Regions from separate parts of the Pantoea sp. AS142 genome, predicted to be linked through region 3. Evidence: riboswitches for the same ligand, from Rfam matches in the RefSeq annotation. Region 3 holds a riboswitch; each other region holds the start of a gene.

Region 1 (4,694 bases), on a different contig from region 3:
CAGTGCAGCACTTTCTAAACCGCGGCTAAAGGCTCTGTAACAAAGCGCTGGCGCAGACGCAGCGCGCTGATTAGACTGACACTTTCCCATCGCGCTGGCCTCTGCCAGCCGTAATATGGATATTGCTGCATGTCGATCGCCTATACCATTACCCCCAGCGAACCGGTAAATCAGCAGATTTACCGGTATCTGCGCCGAGATATTGTCACCTGCGCAATTCAGCCGGGCTCGCTACTTTCTGAAAAAGAGGTCTCCGCGCGCTTCAACGTCTCGCGCCAGCCGGTACGCGAAGCGTTCATCAAGCTGGCCGAAGCCGGACTGGTACAGGTATTGCCGCAGCGAGGCACCTTCGTGCGCAAAATCTCCGCTAAACGGGTGGCAGATGGCCGCTTTATCCGTGAGGCGGTGGAAGTATCGGTGGTCCGCCGTGCGGCGCTGGAGATTGATGATCCGGCACTGATGGCGCTGGAGCATAACCTGCAACTGCAGCGCATGGCCGCTGAGCGGCATGACAGTCAGGCTTTTCTCAGCCTGGACGATGAGTTTCATCGCCTGATCGCTGAAAGCATTGACTGTAAGCTAGCCTGGGAGACAGTGGAGAATATCAAAGCGGCAATGGACCGGGTGCGATTTCTGACGCTGAGTGAAGTCTCTCCGCCGGACAAGCTGATTGAGCAGCATGAAGAGATTTTTGCCGCGCTGAAGCGCCATGACTCCGATGCTGCCGAAGCGGCAATGCGTCGTCACCTGCAGGAGATGATCTTCTCGATCACCCCGATTGCCGAGCGTAACAGCGCCTGGTTTGAAGCACCCTGAGCCTGAAAGATTAATCGCCTGCACCGTCCGATTGGCTGGTCGATGCGGGCGTTCGTTATTACCACCATTGATGAAAATGGTGAACCGGCCCGATACCCTTCCCGACCTCCAGGGAATCCGCCTGCAGCAGCGCCTGCTGTAACCAGTTTTTAGCGTCTCCAATCGTCTCTGCCCAGTCAACATGGCGTGGACGCAACGCGGCTAAGGCTGCCGAGAGTGTGCAGCCGGTGCCATGCGTATGACGGGTATTCACGCGCCGCGTGCTGAATCGCTGCTCTGCTGAATGCGTGACCAGCCAGTCCGGGCTCTCCGCCGCCAGAAGGTGCCCGCCCTTCATCAGCACGGCCTGACAGCCCAGCGCCAGCAATGCCCGCCCCTGTTCGCGCATCTCAGCCTCATCTGTGGCAATGGCGCAATCGAGCAACACCGCCGCTTCTGGCAGATTAGGCGTGATCAGCGCGACCTGTGGCAATAACAGCTCACGCACACTGGCAACGGCGTCTGGTGAGAGCAGCGCATCGCCACTTTTCGCGATCATTACCGTATCCAGCACCACAAACGGGATTTCCGCATGCTTCAGCCGGGCAGCAACCTGCTCCACAATGGCCGTTTCTGACAGCATGCCGATTTTCGCACTGTCGATACGTACGTCATTCAGCACCGAATCGAGCTGGGCGGCCACAAAGTCAGGCGTGATACGGTAAACAGACTGCACGCCACAGGTGTTCTGTGCCACCAGCGCGGTAATCACACTGGTGCCATAGGCCCCAAGGGCTGAAAAGGTTTTGAGATCGGCCTGTATGCCTGCGCCGCCGCTGGGATCGGTACCGGCAATCGTCAGGGCATTAATGCGTTTCATGATCCACCTCCAGCGTCCAGAGCGCATCAATAAACGTTGTGGCAAAACTGCCTGGCCCGGCTGACTGCGACGCCGCTTTTTCACCTGCCCGAGCCATGACCTGACAGGCGGTGGCGACATTTATCAGCCGATCGCCAGGCAGACTGCTGAAACCGGCCACCACGGCCGAGAGTGCGCAGCCGGTGCCCACCACCCGCGTCATTAAGGGCGTGCCACCGCTGATGGTAAGAATTCGCTGACCATCGGTGGCGTAGTCCACTTCACCCGTCACTACCACCAGCGTGCGCCAGGTGATGGCAAGCTGCTGTGCCGCATCAAGGGCCGCATCTGCCTGATGCAGCGTATCGACACCGCGCCCGCCGCGGGCCTGCTGTGCCAGCGCCAGAATCTCTGAAGCATTCCCCCTAATCACCGCCGGTTGCTGGCTCAGCAGTTGCTGGCAAAAGTCGGTGCGCAGCGTCAGCGCGCCGACCGCGACCGGATCAAGCGTCCAGGGGGTGCCCGCCTGCCTGGCGGCAGTGATAGCAACCTGCATCGCCTGCTGACGTTCGCGGGTTAAGGTGCCGACATTAATCAGCAGGGCATCGGCAAAGCCGCTGAACTGTGCCGCTTCATCAGCATCGATCACCATCGCCGGTGAGGCATTCAGTGCCAGCAAGACGTTAGCGGTGAAGTTCTGGACCACGTCATTGGTCATGCAATGCACCAGCGGTGACTGACAACGGAAAGTGTGCAAACGGGGCGCGAAGTGCGCGGCAGAAAGGTGTTGAGATCGATGTGTCATCATAGCTCCCAACCGGCGAACAAGAAGGCGAATGCGGTCAGGCATCAGACTTCCCTACGCTGGCATTATCCAGTTCAGGTCAGCGGGTTTTTCTCAGCCCTTTCACTGTGGAAAGCGGCACCCCGAGTCGTGTTACGGTTTGCAGCATAGGCAAGCCGTCCGGCGAAAGCAAGCGACACCAGTCAGGCAAATAATTGTGCATGAGACAATTCACATGATCCCGATCAACGCCTGACGGTGCAAAAAGAGGCTTAATGCTGCGGGTTAGCAAGTTACCTCTTAATAGGTAGCCCCGTTTTTTACTCTGACGGGTATTATTTTCCGCGCCCACCTGAGTTATCCCATAATAATTAACCTGCTCGCAGCACCATCGTAAAAAATATTATATTTCATGGGGTTAAAAACTTCTGGAACGGAAATTCATACTATTCAGGATGTATGATGCGATTGTCAGCGCTTATTCCACACCGCCATCGATGGCAGGATATTATTATTGAACGCAAGGGTGCCATGGCGCCCAATGGCAGACAGTATTTTTCCACCTATATTTCCGCGCGCTGCTCAGGCTGTGGCGAAATTATTCACCGGGTCTATTACCGTGATATTACTGACCAGCAGGCACGCCGCTGGTTGGGCTAACGTCCCAGCTACGGTCAATTCAGACACCGCTAAGTTAACAGTTAGTTAGCAATTTGTTAGTCTGGTAACTAATCATCGTCTGACCAGACTCTCTCTATGCCACTGCTGTTTGAAAGCTTAAACCATCAAATTTATCTGTCAGCCCCGCTGTTTATCCTGATTCTGCTGGGATACGGCCTGACGCGCCTCGGAAAATGGCCCGCCAGCATCAGCGAAGGGATGAACCGTTTTGTGTTCAATGTTGCCCTACCCTGCATGTTGTTTCGGGTCATGAGCACCTTTTCGCAAAGCCCGCCGGTTGATGCGCGCCTGTTACTGGCCTTCTTTGGCAGTTGCCTGCTGGTGTTTATGGTGGGCCGGTTGCTGGCGGCACGACTGTTTAATCTGGATGGTGTGGCGGCATCGGTCTTTGCGCTGGGGGGAATCTTTTCCAATAATGTGATGTTGGGGATCCCGGTGGCCACAGTGCTGCTGGGGCCAGAGGCCCTGCCCCCGGTAGCGCTGGTGCTGGTGTTTAATAGCCTGATCCTCTGGACCTTATTGACCGTTTCAGTCGAGTGGGCAAAACAGGGCAGCTTCTCGCTGAAAGGCGTGTGGCGCACCCTGATCGGTGTACTGAAGAACCCGCTGATCATCGGCATTCTCAGCGGCACGGCATGGAGTTTCCTGCAACATCCCTTGCCGGTACTCGCCGCTGAACCGCTGCGAATGCTGGCCTCGCTGGCGGCGCCCCTGTCACTGGTAACGCTGGGCATGAGTCTGGCGCACTATCGGGTGCGGGATGGATTGAAAGAGAGCTATACCCTGTGTCTGCTGAAGCTGGTGCTGCAACCGATGACGGTATGGGCAATCGCCTGGCTGACCGGTCTGCCGCCGCTGGAGAGTAAAGTGGTGGTGTTGCTGGGGTCGATGGCGGTCGGGGTTAACGTCTATCTGATGTCGCAGAAATTTAATGTCATTACCGGCCCGGCGGCGGCGAGTATGCTGTTTTCTACGCTGTTTGCGGCAGTGACGACGCCAATCTGGATGATGCTGATGACGCTGGCGGGCTATTAACAGGATAATAAAAAAAAAGCCCCTCAGCACGGGTGCTGAAGGGCTACTGTCTGGCTGGCGAACGTTATTCAGCCGATTTATTACGAATCAGATAGTCAAAAGCGCTGAGTGACGCTTTTGCCCCTTCGCCACTGGCGATGATGATCTGTTTGTACGGCACGGTGGTACAGTCACCTGCGGCGAACACGCCTTTCAGGCTGGTTTCGCATTTACCATCGATGATGATCTCACCCATTTTGTTGCGCTCAACCGCGCCTTCCAGCCATGGCGTATTTGGCAGCAGACCGATCTGAACGAAGATACCGGCGAGCGGCAGCTCATGGGTGGTCTGCGTCGTACGGTCGATATAGTGCAGGCCAGTCACTTTAGTACCGTCGCCTTTCACTTCAGTGGTCTGCGCGTTCAGGATCACATCAACGTTTTTCAGGCTGCGCAGTTTATCCTGCAGCACCTGGTCAGCACGCATCTCACTGGCAAACTCCAGCAGCGTAACGTGTTCAACGATACCCGCCAGATCGATGGCGGCTTCAACGCCGGAGT
Region 2 (4,694 bases), on a different contig from region 3:
CGAGATCTGCGAAATCCAGATCTTCCTGACCCAGATGCACGCCATAGGCGTGATGCTTAATCGCCAGCTGCCAGTAGTCATTAATAAACAGGCGCGCGTCAAAGCGTTTGCCCAGTGCAATCGCCTGAGCAATGGCGTGCTCGGCGACCTCATCGGGCTGATCTTTCATGCGCAGCTGCAGCGTGCGAACGCCCGTCTCCAGCAGGCGTTCAATCCACGCGGGACTATCAACTACCGGATAAAGCCCCAGGCGCGGAGCGGTAGCGGGAAATGCAGGCATGGTTAATCCTCATTAATGGCATCGGCGGGGTGATAAAACTCATCGCCGCGGCTGCGTAAACGGTCTGACATTTGCGCCATGCCTACTTCAACCGGCTCGGCACGGGCATCCTGGCGTGCCGCAAACTCGCGCACCTCCTGGGAAATTTTCATCGAGCAGAATTTAGGACCGCACATTGAGCAGAAATGGGCCACTTTGCCCGACTCCTGCGGCAGGGTTTCATCATGCATAGCCCTTGCAGTATGGGGATCCAGCGCCAGGTTAAACTGATCTTCCCAGCGGAATTCAAAGCGCGCTTTGGACATGGCGTTATCACGTATCTGCGCCCCCGGATGGCCTTTCGCCAGATCGGCGGCATGCGCCGCGATTTTGTAGGTGATCAATCCTTGCTTCACATCGTCTTTGTTCGGCAGGCCCAGATGTTCTTTGGGCGTGACGTAACACAACATGGCGCAACCAAACCAGCCAATCATGGCGGCACCGATACCTGAGGTAAAATGGTCATAGCCAGGTGCAATGTCAGTGGTAAGCGGGCCAAGCGTATAGAAGGGGGCTTCATCGCACAGGTCGAGCTGTTCGGTCATGTTGCGACGAATCATATGCATCGGGACATGCCCCGGCCCCTCAATCATCACCTGAACGTCATATTCCCAGGCGATGCGGGTCAGTTCGCCCAGGGTACGCAGTTCGGCAAACTGTGCCTCATCATTGGCATCCTGAATCGACCCCGGACGTAAGCCGTCACCCAGAGACAGGGAAACATCATAAGCGGCGCAGATTTCACAGATCTCCCGGAAGTGCTGATACAGGAAGCTCTCCTGATGATGCGACAGGCACCATTTGGCCATGATCGATCCACCCCGCGACACAATCCCGGTCAGACGCTTCGCGGTCATCGGGACATAACGCAGCAGCACGCCAGCATGGATCGTGAAATAATCGACGCCTTGCTCTGCCTGCTCAAGTAGCGTGTCCCGGAAAATTTCCCAGTTCAGTGCCTCGGCCACGCCATTCACTTTTTCCAGCGCCTGATAAATCGGCACGGTACCAATGGGCACGGGACTGTTTCGCAAAATCCATTCGCGTGTTTCATGAATATAACGGCCGGTAGAGAGATCCATCACCGTATCGGCTCCCCAGCGAGTCGACCAGACCAGTTTTTCCACTTCTTCCTCAATGGAAGAGGTTACTGCCGAGTTACCGATGTTGGCGTTGACCTTAACCAGAAAGTTGCGGCCAATGATCATCGGCTCCGATTCAGGGTGATTGATATTGGCAGGGATGATGGCGCGGCCGGCAGCGACCTCCTGACGGACAAACTCGGGCGTGATATCGGCGGGCAGATGCGCGCCAAAACTATGGCCTGGATGCTGTTGCAGCAACACCTCACTGCGGATTCGCTCCCGGCCCATATTTTCCCGCAGGGCGATAAATTCCATTTCCGGGGTAATGATCCCCTGGCGGGCATAGTGCAGTTGCGTGACGCGGTGGCCTGCGCGGGCACGGCGCGGTGTCGGAAGTTGATCGAAGCGCAGATGATCCAGTCCCTCGTCAGCCAGCCGCTGCTGGGTATAGTCTGAGCTGTTCTGTTCCAGAAGCACGCTGTCGTCGCGTTCAGCAATCCAGCGGGCGCGCAGCTTTTCAAGGCCACGATGAACATCGATCTGTGCCGCGGAATCGCCATAAGCCCCCGCCGTGTCATAGACCGGTACCGCTTCGTTTTGCTCATAAAGAGGCTGTTCTTTGCTGCCGCCGAGGTGGGTCGGGCTGAGCGCGATTTCGCGCATGGGAACGCGAATATCCTCGCGGCTGCCGGTAATCCAGATGCGACGGGACTGGGGAAATGCACTGCCGCTTTGCAAGGAATCGATAAATTCCTGCGCCTGGGCACGTTGTTCACGACGGGTTATTTTTGGGTCAGACATAGCAATCTTCCTGTTAAGGGGGAACGATGCTTGTCCGGAGTTCGGAAGGAGTAACCGTATAGACAGCGTAAACGTACTGGCATACAGAAAATATTTACTCTTGTTCCCTTCGCAGGTTCTAACCTGATCAGGTTCCGCGGATCCCGAATTAACGGTCTCAGCCCAACTGGGCACTCCGACAAGAAGCTGTTTTTACGCTGGCGTCTGATCACAACAGAGTCAGGCGTAAACCTTGTATTTCAAAGCAAAAATAAAAAAGGTTCTTTGGAGTACGCTCCTCAGAACCTGTTCAGCATAAAAGGGCGACGAGATAATCTCAACCCTTTTACCAGTGATGACGGCTAAGCCGGACGCGCGATATGGCTGTCATTGGCAACCGGCGGAGTGGCAAGCTGGTTATCCCATGCCAGCTGGATCAGATTATCTTCCAGCGTAAACCGTGCTTCCAGCACTTCGCCGACTTCGGACAGCGCCTGCTGAAAGGTCATGCAGTTCTCGTCGTCGATCGCCTGTTGCAGTTGACCGTCATACAGTTGCATCAGACGTTCAGTGTTGGCTTCCAACGGTGGATAGATCTGCGCGGCGGCGATCATCGGGCTGTCGCCACTCATTTCACTGATGACGCGTTCATAGATACTGAAGTGACCTGCAGAAAGATAATCGACCAGGCTGTGACAGAAGTTGTCCAGAGCCTGTTCATCCAGACGCGTCAGCGCCTCTTTTTTAGGTTTAAGGCCGACAAGGTGATAATAGGTCACCAGTAGCTGACGACGAGCTTCAAGCCACGAATCGACCAGTTCATTACTGCCACCTACGCGTTCAGCCAGGACGTCTAACTGGTTAAGCATATCTAACTCCATGTGAGTTATAGTTGTTTATCTACACACTTAACATCAGGGCTTCAGCGTGCGTTTTGACGCTAAGGATGACGAAATAAATGCAATACGAAATCTCAAGCGTAGACGCTGGATGGTGGATTGTCAGCCATGAACAGAAACTTTGGTTGCCACAAGGTGATTTGCCCCACGGAAACGCCGAAAAATTTGGTTTGACCGGCAGTAAGGCCCGCACTATCGGTGAATGGCAGGGCGAAAAAGTCTGGCTAATTTGTGAGCCGCGTTCTGCCGATATGTTCTCAGTACGACAGTTGATCGATCAGGATGTAGAGCTGTTTCAGCTGGTGGGTCGCGGTGTGCAGCTGGCAGAATTCTACCGGTCTCATCGCTGGTGCGGCTATTGCGGCCATGAGATGTACCACAGCAAACATGAATTTGCCTGTCTCTGCAGTCACTGCCGCGAGCGTTACTATCCACAGATCGCTCCCTGCATCATTGTCGCTATCCGTCGTGGTGATGAAATCCTGCTGGCGAATCATGCCCGCCATCGCAACAAGGTCTACACCGTGCTGGCGGGTTTTGTGGAAGTTGGCGAGACGCTGGAGCAGGCCGTTGCCCGCGAAGTGATGGAAGAGAGCAATATCCGGGTCAAAAACGTCCGTTACGTCACCTCCCAGCCGTGGCCCTTTCCGCAATCGCTGATGACCGCGTTTATGGCGGAATATGCCAGCGGCGATCTGCAACACGACGGCAAAGAGCTGCTGGATGCGGCCTGGTTCCGTTTTGATGACCTGCCCCTGTTGCCGCCGCCAGGCACCGTGGCGCGCCGTCTGATTGAAGATACCGTCGCCCTGTGCCGCGCCGAAGTGTGAAAGTGCTACACTACACGCCTGTTATTGAGAGAGTGTTGAGATGAGTGAACTGAAGAACGATCGTTATTTGCGTGCCCTGTTACGTCAGCCAGTTGATGTCACGCCGGTATGGATGATGCGACAAGCCGGGCGCTATTTACCGGAGTACAAAGCGACACGCGCCCAGGCGGGTGACTTTATGTCGCTATGTAAAAACGCCGAGTTGGCCTGTGAAGTCACTCTCCAGCCGCTGCGCCGTTATCCGTTGGATGCCGCCATTCTCTTCAGTGACATCCTGACCATTCCGGATGCGATGGGACTGGGTCTCTATTTTGAAACCGGCGAAGGCCCGCGTTTCTCTCATCCTGTGACCTGTCGCGCTGACGTCGAGCGTTTACCGGTGCCCGATCCAGAAATGGAGCTGGGCTATGTGATGAATGCCGTCCGCACTATCCGTAAAAACCTGAACGGTGATCTGCCGCTGATTGGCTTCTCAGGCAGTCCGTGGACGCTGGCCACCTACATGGTGGAAGGCGGCAGCAGCAAGGCATTTACCAAAATCAAGAAGATGATGTATGCCGATCCCGCTACGCTGCACGCGATGCTGGATAAGCTGGCCGACAGCGTCATCCTCTATCTCAATGCTCAGATTCGCGCCGGTGCGCAGTCCGTGATGATATTCGATACCTGGGGCGGCGTGCTGACCGGTCGTGATTATCGCGAGTTCTCACTTCACTACATGCACAAAATTGTCGATGGCCTGCTACGTGAAAACGACGGTCGCCGCGTACCCGTGACGCTC
Region 3 (4,694 bases):
CTCGATCAGCCGCAGCCGGTTCCAGCCGTGGATATCCAGTGAATCACAGAGTCTGCCGTAACGCTCCGCAACGTCTCGCATCGGGTTCTCCAGCACTTTCAGCGCATAGGGAATAGCGATTAGCGCATTGGTAAAGATCACCAGCCCCTCTGCTGAATCGGGCAGACCCATGGTGGTGTTAAACAGCAGGAAAAAGCCGGTGGCGAGCACGATGCCTGGCATCGCCAGAATCAGCATGCCGCTGGTGTCGATCAACTGTGCCGCTGCCGGACGCTGACGCAGACGCAGTTCGCGACTGCTCCAGAGCAGCATCATGGTCAGCACTACACAGAGCAGACCGGCGCCAGTGGCGATACGCAATGAGGTAAAGCTCGCCTGCCAGAGGGCAGGCTGCGCCAATGCGCCTCGCAATCCGCCGTGCAGACCATCGACGATGACCGCCGCCAGCGGTGGCAGCAGCAGGATCAGCGCCAGCAGAATCAGCAGCGTATCGACCACCTGTGCCCCGCGCGAATCCTGTGGATCGCGCCAGCCGTTCATCTGGCTGTTTCCGGCGGGGATCGCCTTGCTGAAGCGCTGGCTGAGCAACACCAGCGTCAGGCAGCAGCCGAGCTGGAGCAGCGCCAGCAGCGCTGCACGTCCGGGATCGTAGTCATAACTCAGCGCCTGAAATATCGCCAGCTCGATGGTGGTCGCCTGCGGGCCGCCGCCCAGCGACAGCACGGTGGCAAAGCTGGCGAAACAGAGCATAAAAATCAGCGCACCGGTCGGCAGCAACTGACGCCGCAGCCACGGCCATTCCAGCAGACGAAAATGGTGCCAGCCGCGCAGGTCGAGCTGTGCCGCCAGCTGACGCTGTTCCGGCGGAATGCTTTCCAGCGTCTGCAGCATCAGGCGGGTCGCCATTGGCAGGTTAAAAAAGACGTGCGCCAGCAGAATGCCTGGCAGACCGTAAAGTGAGAAGTGATAACCGATGCCCAGCAGCTGGCATAGCTGCGCCAGCCAGCCGACACGACCGTAGACGGTCAGCAGACCAAACACGGCCACCAGCACCGGCAGCACCAGCGTCATGGCACACAGACGCAGCAGCAGCTGTCGGCCAGGAAAATGGCGTCGATAGAGCGCCCGTGCCAGCGGCACCGCAGGCAGCAGCGACAGCAGGGCCGAGAGCAGCGCCTGACCGAAAGAGAAGGCGATAACATGATGCAGGTAGTCATCCTGCAGCACGCTGCGCCAGTCCGTTTCCGGCGCGGCGTTCCAGAGTGCACCGAAGGCCAGAAACGCCACGCTGGTTAACAGCAGCGTGGCGAATGAGCCAGGGATCAACCAGCGCGGCATCAGTGGCTGACGGCGCGTTGCCACTGACTAATCCAGCCTGAACGCTGGCTGGCAACCTCTTCCGGCGAGAATTGCAGGGCGGTGGCGGGCACGTTCAGCGCGCCGAAACCGGCAGGCAGCGGCGTGTCGATTACCGGGTACATCCAGTTACCGGTTGGGACAGTACGCTGGAAGTCGGGCGAGACCATAAATTGCATGAACTGCCGGGCCAGCGCTGGCTGTTTGCTGTTGGCTAGCTGAGCGGCAACTTCAATCTGCAGATAGTGTCCTTCCGCAAACGGCGCGGCGGCGTAGTTCTCTTTTTTCTCTTCGATGATGTGGTAAGCCGGTGAGGTGGTGTAGCTCAGCACCAGATCGCCTTCGCCCTTGAGGAAGAGGCCATACGCTTCACTCCAGCCTTTGGTCACCGTCACGGTTTTCTGCGCCAGCTTTTGCCACGCCTGCGGAGCCTGATCGCCATAGACTTTCTGCATCCACAGCAACAGGCCTAATCCGGGGGTGCTGGTGCGGGGATCTTCGTAGATCACCCGCCACTTTTCCGGACTGTCGACCAGCTCTTTCAGGCTTTTGGGTGGATTTTTCAGACGGTTTTTATCGTAGACAAAGGCGAAGTAGCCATAGTCAAACGGCACGAAGGTGGTGTTGTGCCAGCCGTCGGGCAGAGTGAGTTTTGACGTATCAACCTTGCTTTCAGCAAACAGACCGGTTTTCTGCGCCGCCTGCACCAGATTGTTATCCAGCCCCAGCACCACATCCGCTTTACTGTTTTTACCTTCCATCCGCACGCGGTTCAGCAGCGACACGCCATCTTCCAGCGTGACGAATTTCAGCTCGCAGTTGCACTGTGCTTCAAAGGCTTTTTTAACTGCCGGGCCAGGGCCCCAGTCAGCGGAGAAGGAGTCGTAGGTGTAGACCGTGAGAACAGGTTTTGCCGCCAGAACGGGGGCGGAGAATACCAGCAGCACCGGCAGAACTTTGTTTAACACTTTGCGCTCCTTCAGGAGAGTAGGGGATGAGTCGCAAAGGATCTGAGCACAGAGGCCTCTCAAATCCCTACGTCGGTATTAACCGAATCAGGTTCGACGGGTCTCTCTCAGCTGCTTGCTGTTGGCAGGCGGCACCCCGTTGAGAACGTCACATTCTAGTCATTTCAGCGCCGGGGTGAAAGCGTCACAGCGCCGGTGGTGCAAACCAGGCGGATTTAAAATCAAACCAGCCCAGCGTATTCATCCGAACACCGCGCATGCTGCGCTGACCTTCAAGTAGCAGCCAGTGGTGAAATAGCGGATGCAGACCCGCGTCTTCGACTAACTGTTTACTCCATTCGGCCAGCGGCAGCGTTTTCTCGCGCCAGCGGGCGGCATCGCCATGCCAGTCGATCGGCAGGCAGTGATGCAGCAGCGGGATCTCATAGAGCTGCGCAAACAGCGAATAAGTCAGCGGTAGAGTAAAGTTCACGCTGCCGAGCCAGATATCACTTTCCGCTTCGCCCTGATACCAGCTTTCGTAACTGATTTCGCGTGTTTCCAGCGTGACGCCATGCTGTGCCAGCAGCGGACGCAGCGCGTTGGCAATGCCTTCATGCTCAACATGCTGGCTGTACCAGGTCAGTGTCAGATGGGTCAAGCCCGAGGGTTTTTCTACTGGCGTCAGGTCGCGCCGGTGATGCCAGCGTGGCAGCAAACCATAAGCCGGAAACCAGTAACGCTGATAACCGACACCGGCGTGATTAAGCAGGGCGATGGGATTAAACAGGTAGCTGACCCAGCGCCGGACCGCCTCGTTGCGTCCCTGCTCTGAACGCTGGTCGAACAGCAGATAGTAGCAACCTTCTTCCAGGCGGCTCTCCTCCTGAATTTCATCAGCGCCGTCGCCCTGCAGACGTACGCCGGCGTAGACCATCTCATCGCTGATGTCAGGCAGGACCCAGATAGAGACATCATCAATCAGGGCGCGAAAACCAAAGTAGTCATCAAAAGCTTCGATCTTGAGCTGACTCTCCTGATTGCGGATCGCCCGGTAAGGGCCGGTGCCAATGGGCTGACGGGCAAAGTCGTGCAGCGTCGGCCATTCGCGCGGCAGGATCATCGCACTGACGCTGCCCAGCAGCCAGAGTAAACCCTCGTCGGGCTGACTTAAGCGGATATCCAGCGTCCAGGGAGCGGGCGAGTCGATCTGCGCAATATGGGAAAAGAGCGGATGGGGACGCTGACGCTCCAGCGTGGCGAGCACATCCTCCATCTCCAGTTCTCTGCCGTGATGGAAGCGAATCGCCGGACGCAGAAAGAAGCGCCAGTGAAGCGGGGAAGTTTGCTGCCAGTGGTGCGCAATATCTGGCTCGATTTCCCCGTTTTCCTCATTTATCCGCGTCAGGCCGTTGAAAATCTGTCGGGCAATGTGGGTTTCAGAGCGCCGCAGCGGCGAGCCGGGCAGCAGGTTGAGCAGCGGACGATAGTAGAGCACCCGCAGGATATGTTTGCCCTGCCGGAAACTGCGCCCCAGATGCGCGCTGATCATCTGCCGCACCTGATTTTTATCGCCCACCAACTGGACCAGCTGATCGATGCGATCCTGCTCCAGCAAATCTTCAGCACGCTGCTGTTGCAAAGCCAGTCCGGTGTAGCAGAAGGTAAGCTGTGAACGCTTTCCGCGTCCGGCCTCAGCCTGCCAGATCAGCCAGCCTGCGGCCTGCATTCGGTTAAGCAGATTGCGCATATGGCGGCGCGAACAGTGCAGCAGGTCAGCCAGTTCGCTAAGGGTAATCTCCTGCGTTTGCCCCTGGCAGTTCTGCCACAGGCGAATGAACTGCTGCTTCAGACGTGATGAGGACATAAAAGGGGAACTCCTGGTGAAAAGCGCTCTGTTTTTCCTGCCTCATTTTAAGAGCAAACTTTACGCTATGGGAAGAGCGGGAGGCATTCAGCAGTGAATGGCGTTCGACCCTCGCTTCGCTGTTCAGCGGAGTGTTTTTCTGAGTAGGGTGCATTTACCCGGCCAGCAGATGATCTCTGCTGGCTTTTTTCATGTTGCGCGGTATCGTCTACCCTTCTTTTTTCCTCTGTTTGTTGTGTAAGGGATTTCGGTATGAAATCGCTGTTAACGCGGCAGCGCCGCATCAATCCGGTTTACCTCGCTTTTATGGTCGCCTCATTCATGCTGGGCATTGCAGGCGCATTGCAGGCGCCGACGCTCAGTCTGTTTTTGACGCGTGAGGTGCAGGCACGACCTTTCTGGGTTGGGCTGTTCTTCACCATCAATGCGGTGGCCGGTATCGTGGTGAGCATGCTGGTGGCAAAGCGCTCTGACAGCGTCGGCGACCGGCGTCATATTATTCTCTTCTGCTGCCTGATGGCGCT
Region 4 (4,694 bases), on a different contig from region 3:
AAACTTTTCAGACGTCAAGCCCGCCGTTCCATGAGCGTTTTCGGTAAAGTTTGGTTACATCTTGCCGATTAATTGTTCAACCAAAAAAACCGTAGAGGGCATTATGGCTTTAATCAATGGACTTACCGATGGGGTGACAAGAGACTCTGTCGCTTCCAGCACAATCAAATTATCTCCAAACGTCAAAACCGAATCCATTACCGGGAAAACGCTGCCTGACACCGTAGTGGTGATCTCTCAGGAGGCGAGAGATCGCCTGATGCAGGTCGTGCCTGAGCCCATTTCAGCGGAACAGCAGACTGAAAACCTGCAAGATCTGAAAGATTTGGTGAGGGGCAAGTCAGCCAGCCAGGGGCCGACGTTCAACCTTGGCTATGCGCTGTTTAATGACCCCAATACCAGCTGGGATGCCAGGACATTCCGGCCGCTGCTGGACATGACGGCAGATAACACCCAGGTCAGCATGGATGACTTCGCGAGCGCGCTTCATCAGGTACTGGCTGAAGGTCAGGTGGGGCGTAATCAGTACGATGACAGTGATACCTCTGAAGCGATGGCAATGACGCTTACGCAGGTGAAACTGCACAAATTGATTGAGAAATATGTCCCGGAGGATAAGCGGGACCAGGCGACCGGTATTGTTGATGAGATGATCGACAGTAAAGTGGCATTCCGGGAAGAGAGATTGCTGCTTGGGGCGCAGCAGATGCTGGATATCGCGCATCAATATGGCACCAGCGAAATCGTGGCGGGTGCGCGTGATGACCTCGACCAGGTAAAAAGCGGCACTGCGCGGCCACAGATTGAATTGGCCAGAATGATGGAGGCGACAAAGTCGGGCAGTGACATGAATGCTGTATTTAACACCTTTGCCGACGTGATCCGTGCCACGCCTAACCCGCACAACAAAGCACAGCCCTCTATCGATGCCGCACTAAAGCAGTTGGCGGTTTATCGCCAGCAGTGGCAGGCGTTCACTGAAAAATACGCTTTATAATGTCGCTATAATCCTGCAAGTGACGGTACACTCGTGGCTAAGAAACGCGCCACAGAGCCGCATTTGCAGGATAGCCAGACTGACGTTATCCCCTCACGACCAGCAATTACTTATTGTTATTACAGTACTATTTAACGACCCAGCCTGAAACTGTCTTTCTGATCTCAACCATCCCAGGAAAAAAGGAGAGATTACACATTTACAAATTTAAATGTGTAAATATAATACCACCTCTTCACATATCAGAGGATTTTTAGTCATGTCGTCACTTTTTACCCCCCTGAATCTGGGTAATCTTCAACTTCGGAACCGCATAGTACTGCCGCCGCTGACGCGTTGCCGCAGCGAACAGCCGGGCAACATTCCCGGCGATATAATGGTGGAATATTACCGCCAGCGCGCCAGCGCGGGACTGATGATCACCGAAGGCACCCAGATTGAGCCTCGCGGGCAAGGCTATGCCTGGACGCCAGGGATCCACAGCGACGCGCAGATTGCCGGCTGGAAAAAGATCACAGAGGCGGTACATCAGGAAGGTGCCACGATTTTCTGTCAGCTCTGGCATGTTGGTCGCGTCTCGCACAATGAACTTCAGCCAGGCAAGCAGGCACCCGTTGCGCCTTCAGCCATGACAGCCGATAACGTCCGGGTATTTATTGAAACAGGGCCAGGAGCCGGGATATTAACTGCGCCCAGCGCACCACGGGAATTGACCACCGCTGAAGTTAAAGAGATCGTGGAACTCTACCGACGGGCAGCAGAGAATGCCAAAGCAGCCGGTTTCGACGGCGTGGAACTGCACTCCGCCAACGGTTACCTGATTAACCAGTTTATCTCTGAGCACACTAACTTCCGTACGGACGAATATGGTGGATCAGCTGAGAATCGTCTGCGTTTTCTGCGTGAAGTCGTTGAGGCGGTCAGCTCGGTATTTGGCAGCCACCGTGTTGGCGTCAGGTTTGCGCCGCTGTTTTCAAGTACCGACGAAGAGCGCGTCTATCTCGGACTGGTCGAAAGCGATCCCCACGCGACTTACATCCGTGCCGCGCAACTGCTCAACGAACTGGAAGTTTGCTATCTCTCAATAGCCGAAGCGGATTGGGATAACAGTCCGGATATGCCTGAGAGTTTCCGTATTGCGCTACGGGAAACGTTTCGCTCACCGATTATCTATTCAGGTCGTTACACGGCAGAAAAAGCACAGCATATGCTGGAAAAAGGCTGGGGCGACCTGTTTGGTTTTGGCCGCTCATTTATTGCTAATCCTGACCTGCCGGCGCGGATTAAATCAGGCTTTCCGCTGAATGATGTCGATCACGCCTCCCTGTATGGCGGCAGTGAGAAAGGCTATACTGACTATCCTGTTTACCTATCCTGATGTTCTGTGAGGCGGCATGTCCCCCGAAAATGCCCTGAAGCTACTGTCTAACCCAACCCGGGTGGCAGTGCTAAAGTGGCTTAAAAATCCTGACGAAGCGTTTGCGGGTTATTCCCAGCTCTATCCTTTCGATCAGTATGGCGTCTGTGCCAGTCTCATCCAGGACAAGGCGGGCTTATCACAGCCCGCCACCTCGTTATGCCTGAAAGCACTTCAGAGCGCAGGGCTGGTAGAAGCCAGTAAAGTGGGGAAATGGACCTACTATCGCCGCGTCGAACCACGTATTCGCAAAGTCACCGAAGCGGTGACGCAATCGCTGCAGGCGCTTTTGTAGCGACGGCATTTTCAATACCTTTGCCTGACCGGGCTGCCATTGCAGGTTTGCCCGGACAGCCAGACCCTGAACGTCTCCCCGATTTTCTGACTCTGTTCCATGCAGTCTGCTTGACGAAACTGCCTGCTTACCTTACAACTAAACCCGTCAGGGGAGTCTCGCCAGAGAGACTGAGAGGCTAATAGCGCACCGCGCGGCTTAGCGACCCTTAGAACCTGACCCAGTTGATACTGGCGTAGGAAGACGGGTATCTCATCAGATACTTGCCGCAAGGGTGCAGTCGCGCCGCTCTTGCCTTTTCCCTTCTGGTATCACGGGTCTTCGTTAACTGATAACGAGGCGAATGTGACCCACTTAATCCTGAATCTCTCTTCTGCTGTCTGGTGGACATTTTGAGCCGCTGGTCGGTGGTCGGCAGCGGCGTTGCCGGGCTTTGTGTCGCCACGCTGCTGGCGGAACAGGGAGAAACCGTTGAAATCATTACTCAGCCTGACTGCCGTGCGGCCTCGCACTGGGCAGGGGGCATGCTCGCGCCCTGGTGCGAAGCAGAAAGTGCACCTCCACAGGTGATCGAATGGGGCCAGCACGCTGCCAGCTGGTGGGCGAAACGTGTAGAGGGCGTGGAGCAGCAGGGCACGCTGGTGGTTGCGCCGCCGCGCGACAGCCGCGAACTGACGCGCTTCGCCAGCATGACGGAGCAGCATCAGTGGGTCGCGCCTGGTGAGGTTGAACCGGCGCTGGAAAACCGCTTTGCCCGCGGCCTGTTTTTCGCCGGCGAGGCGCATCTCGATCCGCGCCGCGCGTTGCAGCAACTGCACGATAAGCTGCAACAGGCGGGGGTGCCCATTCACAGTGGTAAACCCAGCGGGAAAATCATCGACTGCCGTGGCATCCACGCTGCTGACCAGCAGCCGTCACTGCGTGCAGTGCGTGGCGAAATGTTCATCCTGCACGCGCCCGAAATTCAGCTCTCCCGTCCTGTCCGGCTTCTCCACCCGCGCTTCCCCTGCTATCTGGTGCCCCGTGCCAGTGGCCACTTCATGCTGGGTGCGACCATGGTTGAAAGCCACGACAGCAGCCCGATCAGCGCCAGGGCAATGATGGAGCTGCTCAGCGCCGCCTATAGTCTGCATCCGGCGCTGGCAGAAGCTCGGATCACAGAGAGCGGCACCGGTCTCCGGCCCGCTTATCAGCAGAACCTGCCACAGGTCCGCTACGAAAATGGCCGTTTTTTCCTCAATGGGCTTTACCGCCACGGTTTTTTGCTGGCCCCGATTATGGCTGAAAAACTTATGCTGCAACTCACTCAGGAGATTAGTTATGCGAGTGGAACTTAATGGCCGCACGATTGAAACCGGTGCAAATACGCTGGCTGAGCTGTTGCAGGAGCAGCAGATTGATCCGCGCACGGTCGCCACCGCGCTGAACGGCGAGTTTGTGCCGCGCAGCTGTTATGCCAGCCAGCAGCTTGAGGCGGGAAACCAGTTGGAAATCCTGTCACCCATGCAGGGAGGTTGATCATGTTCTACCAGTTTGTTCCGCAATCCCGATTTCTGCTCGGTACCGCTGGCTATCCATCACCGGACATTCTGCATCAGGCGATAGACGCATCTGGTGCGGAGATTATTACCGTCAGCCTGCGACGGGAAGGCAGCGAGGGCGGGGCGTTCCGTACGCTACTGCAACGGCTCAATAAACGTATTCTGCCCAATACCGCGGGCTGTCACACAGTGAAAGAGGCAGTGACGACGGCACTGATGGCACGTGAACTGTTCGATACAACATGGATAAAGCTGGAAGTGATTGGCCATGCCGACACACTACAGCCCGATCCGTTTGCGCTGGTTGAAGCCGCGCGCATTCTCTGCGCTGACGGATTTCAGGTCTTTCCCTACACCACCGATGATCTGATTGTGGGCGAAAAATTGCTGGAAGCGGGCTGTGAAGTGCTGATGCCCTGGGGCGCGCCGATTGGTTCAGGCCAG

What was found. A riboswitch is a leader RNA that binds a small molecule or an ion and turns the genes downstream of it on or off. The one in region 3 is predicted to bind thiamine pyrophosphate.
Region 1: linked by a shared signal. The riboswitch ahead of thiM (hydroxyethylthiazole kinase) and the one ahead of thiB (thiamine ABC transporter substrate binding subunit) in region 3 are both predicted to bind thiamine pyrophosphate.
Region 2: linked by a shared signal. The riboswitch ahead of thiC (phosphomethylpyrimidine synthase ThiC) and the one ahead of thiB (thiamine ABC transporter substrate binding subunit) in region 3 are both predicted to bind thiamine pyrophosphate.
Region 4: linked by a shared signal. The riboswitch ahead of WFO64_RS08125 (FAD-dependent oxidoreductase) and the one ahead of thiB (thiamine ABC transporter substrate binding subunit) in region 3 are both predicted to bind thiamine pyrophosphate.

Annotation. Positions count from the first base shown of each region.
Region 1 is NZ_JBBCMO010000002.1:394,802-399,495, reverse strand. Features, by position in the region: gene WFO64_RS06860 (mannitol dehydrogenase family protein) at 1-29, shown strand, start outside; gene WFO64_RS06855 (GntR family transcriptional regulator) at 130-816, shown strand; gene thiD (bifunctional hydroxymethylpyrimidine kinase/phosphomethylpyrimidine kinase) at 875-1,675, opposite strand; gene thiM (hydroxyethylthiazole kinase) at 1,662-2,459, opposite strand; TPP riboswitch at 2,494-2,594, opposite strand; gene WFO64_RS06840 (hypothetical protein) at 2,901-3,098, shown strand; gene WFO64_RS06835 (AEC family transporter) at 3,195-4,154, shown strand; gene ahpF (alkyl hydroperoxide reductase subunit F) at 4,219-4,694, opposite strand, start outside.
Region 2 is NZ_JBBCMO010000018.1:6,192-10,885, reverse strand. Features, by position in the region: gene thiE (thiamine phosphate synthase) at 1-280, opposite strand, end outside; gene thiC (phosphomethylpyrimidine synthase ThiC) at 283-2,205, opposite strand; TPP riboswitch at 2,293-2,393, opposite strand; gene rsd (sigma D regulator) at 2,547-3,053, opposite strand; gene nudC (NAD(+) diphosphatase) at 3,143-3,913, shown strand; gene hemE (uroporphyrinogen decarboxylase) at 3,954-4,694, shown strand, end outside.
Region 3 is NZ_JBBCMO010000009.1:133,700-138,393, reverse strand. Features, by position in the region: gene thiP (thiamine/thiamine pyrophosphate ABC transporter permease ThiP) at 1-1,362, opposite strand, end outside; gene thiB (thiamine ABC transporter substrate binding subunit) at 1,338-2,324, opposite strand; TPP riboswitch at 2,371-2,473, opposite strand; gene sgrR (HTH-type transcriptional regulator SgrR) at 2,509-4,170, opposite strand; gene WFO64_RS16535 (MFS transporter) at 4,423-4,694, shown strand, end outside.
Region 4 is NZ_JBBCMO010000003.1:27,792-32,485, forward strand. Features, by position in the region: gene WFO64_RS08105 (hypothetical protein) at 1-72, shown strand, start outside; gene WFO64_RS08110 (hypothetical protein) at 104-997, shown strand; gene WFO64_RS08115 (alkene reductase) at 1,257-2,375, shown strand; gene WFO64_RS08120 (ArsR/SmtB family transcription factor) at 2,392-2,709, shown strand; TPP riboswitch at 2,849-2,968, shown strand; gene WFO64_RS08125 (FAD-dependent oxidoreductase) at 3,102-4,046, shown strand; gene thiS (sulfur carrier protein ThiS) at 4,030-4,227, shown strand; gene WFO64_RS08135 (thiazole synthase) at 4,230-4,694, shown strand, end outside.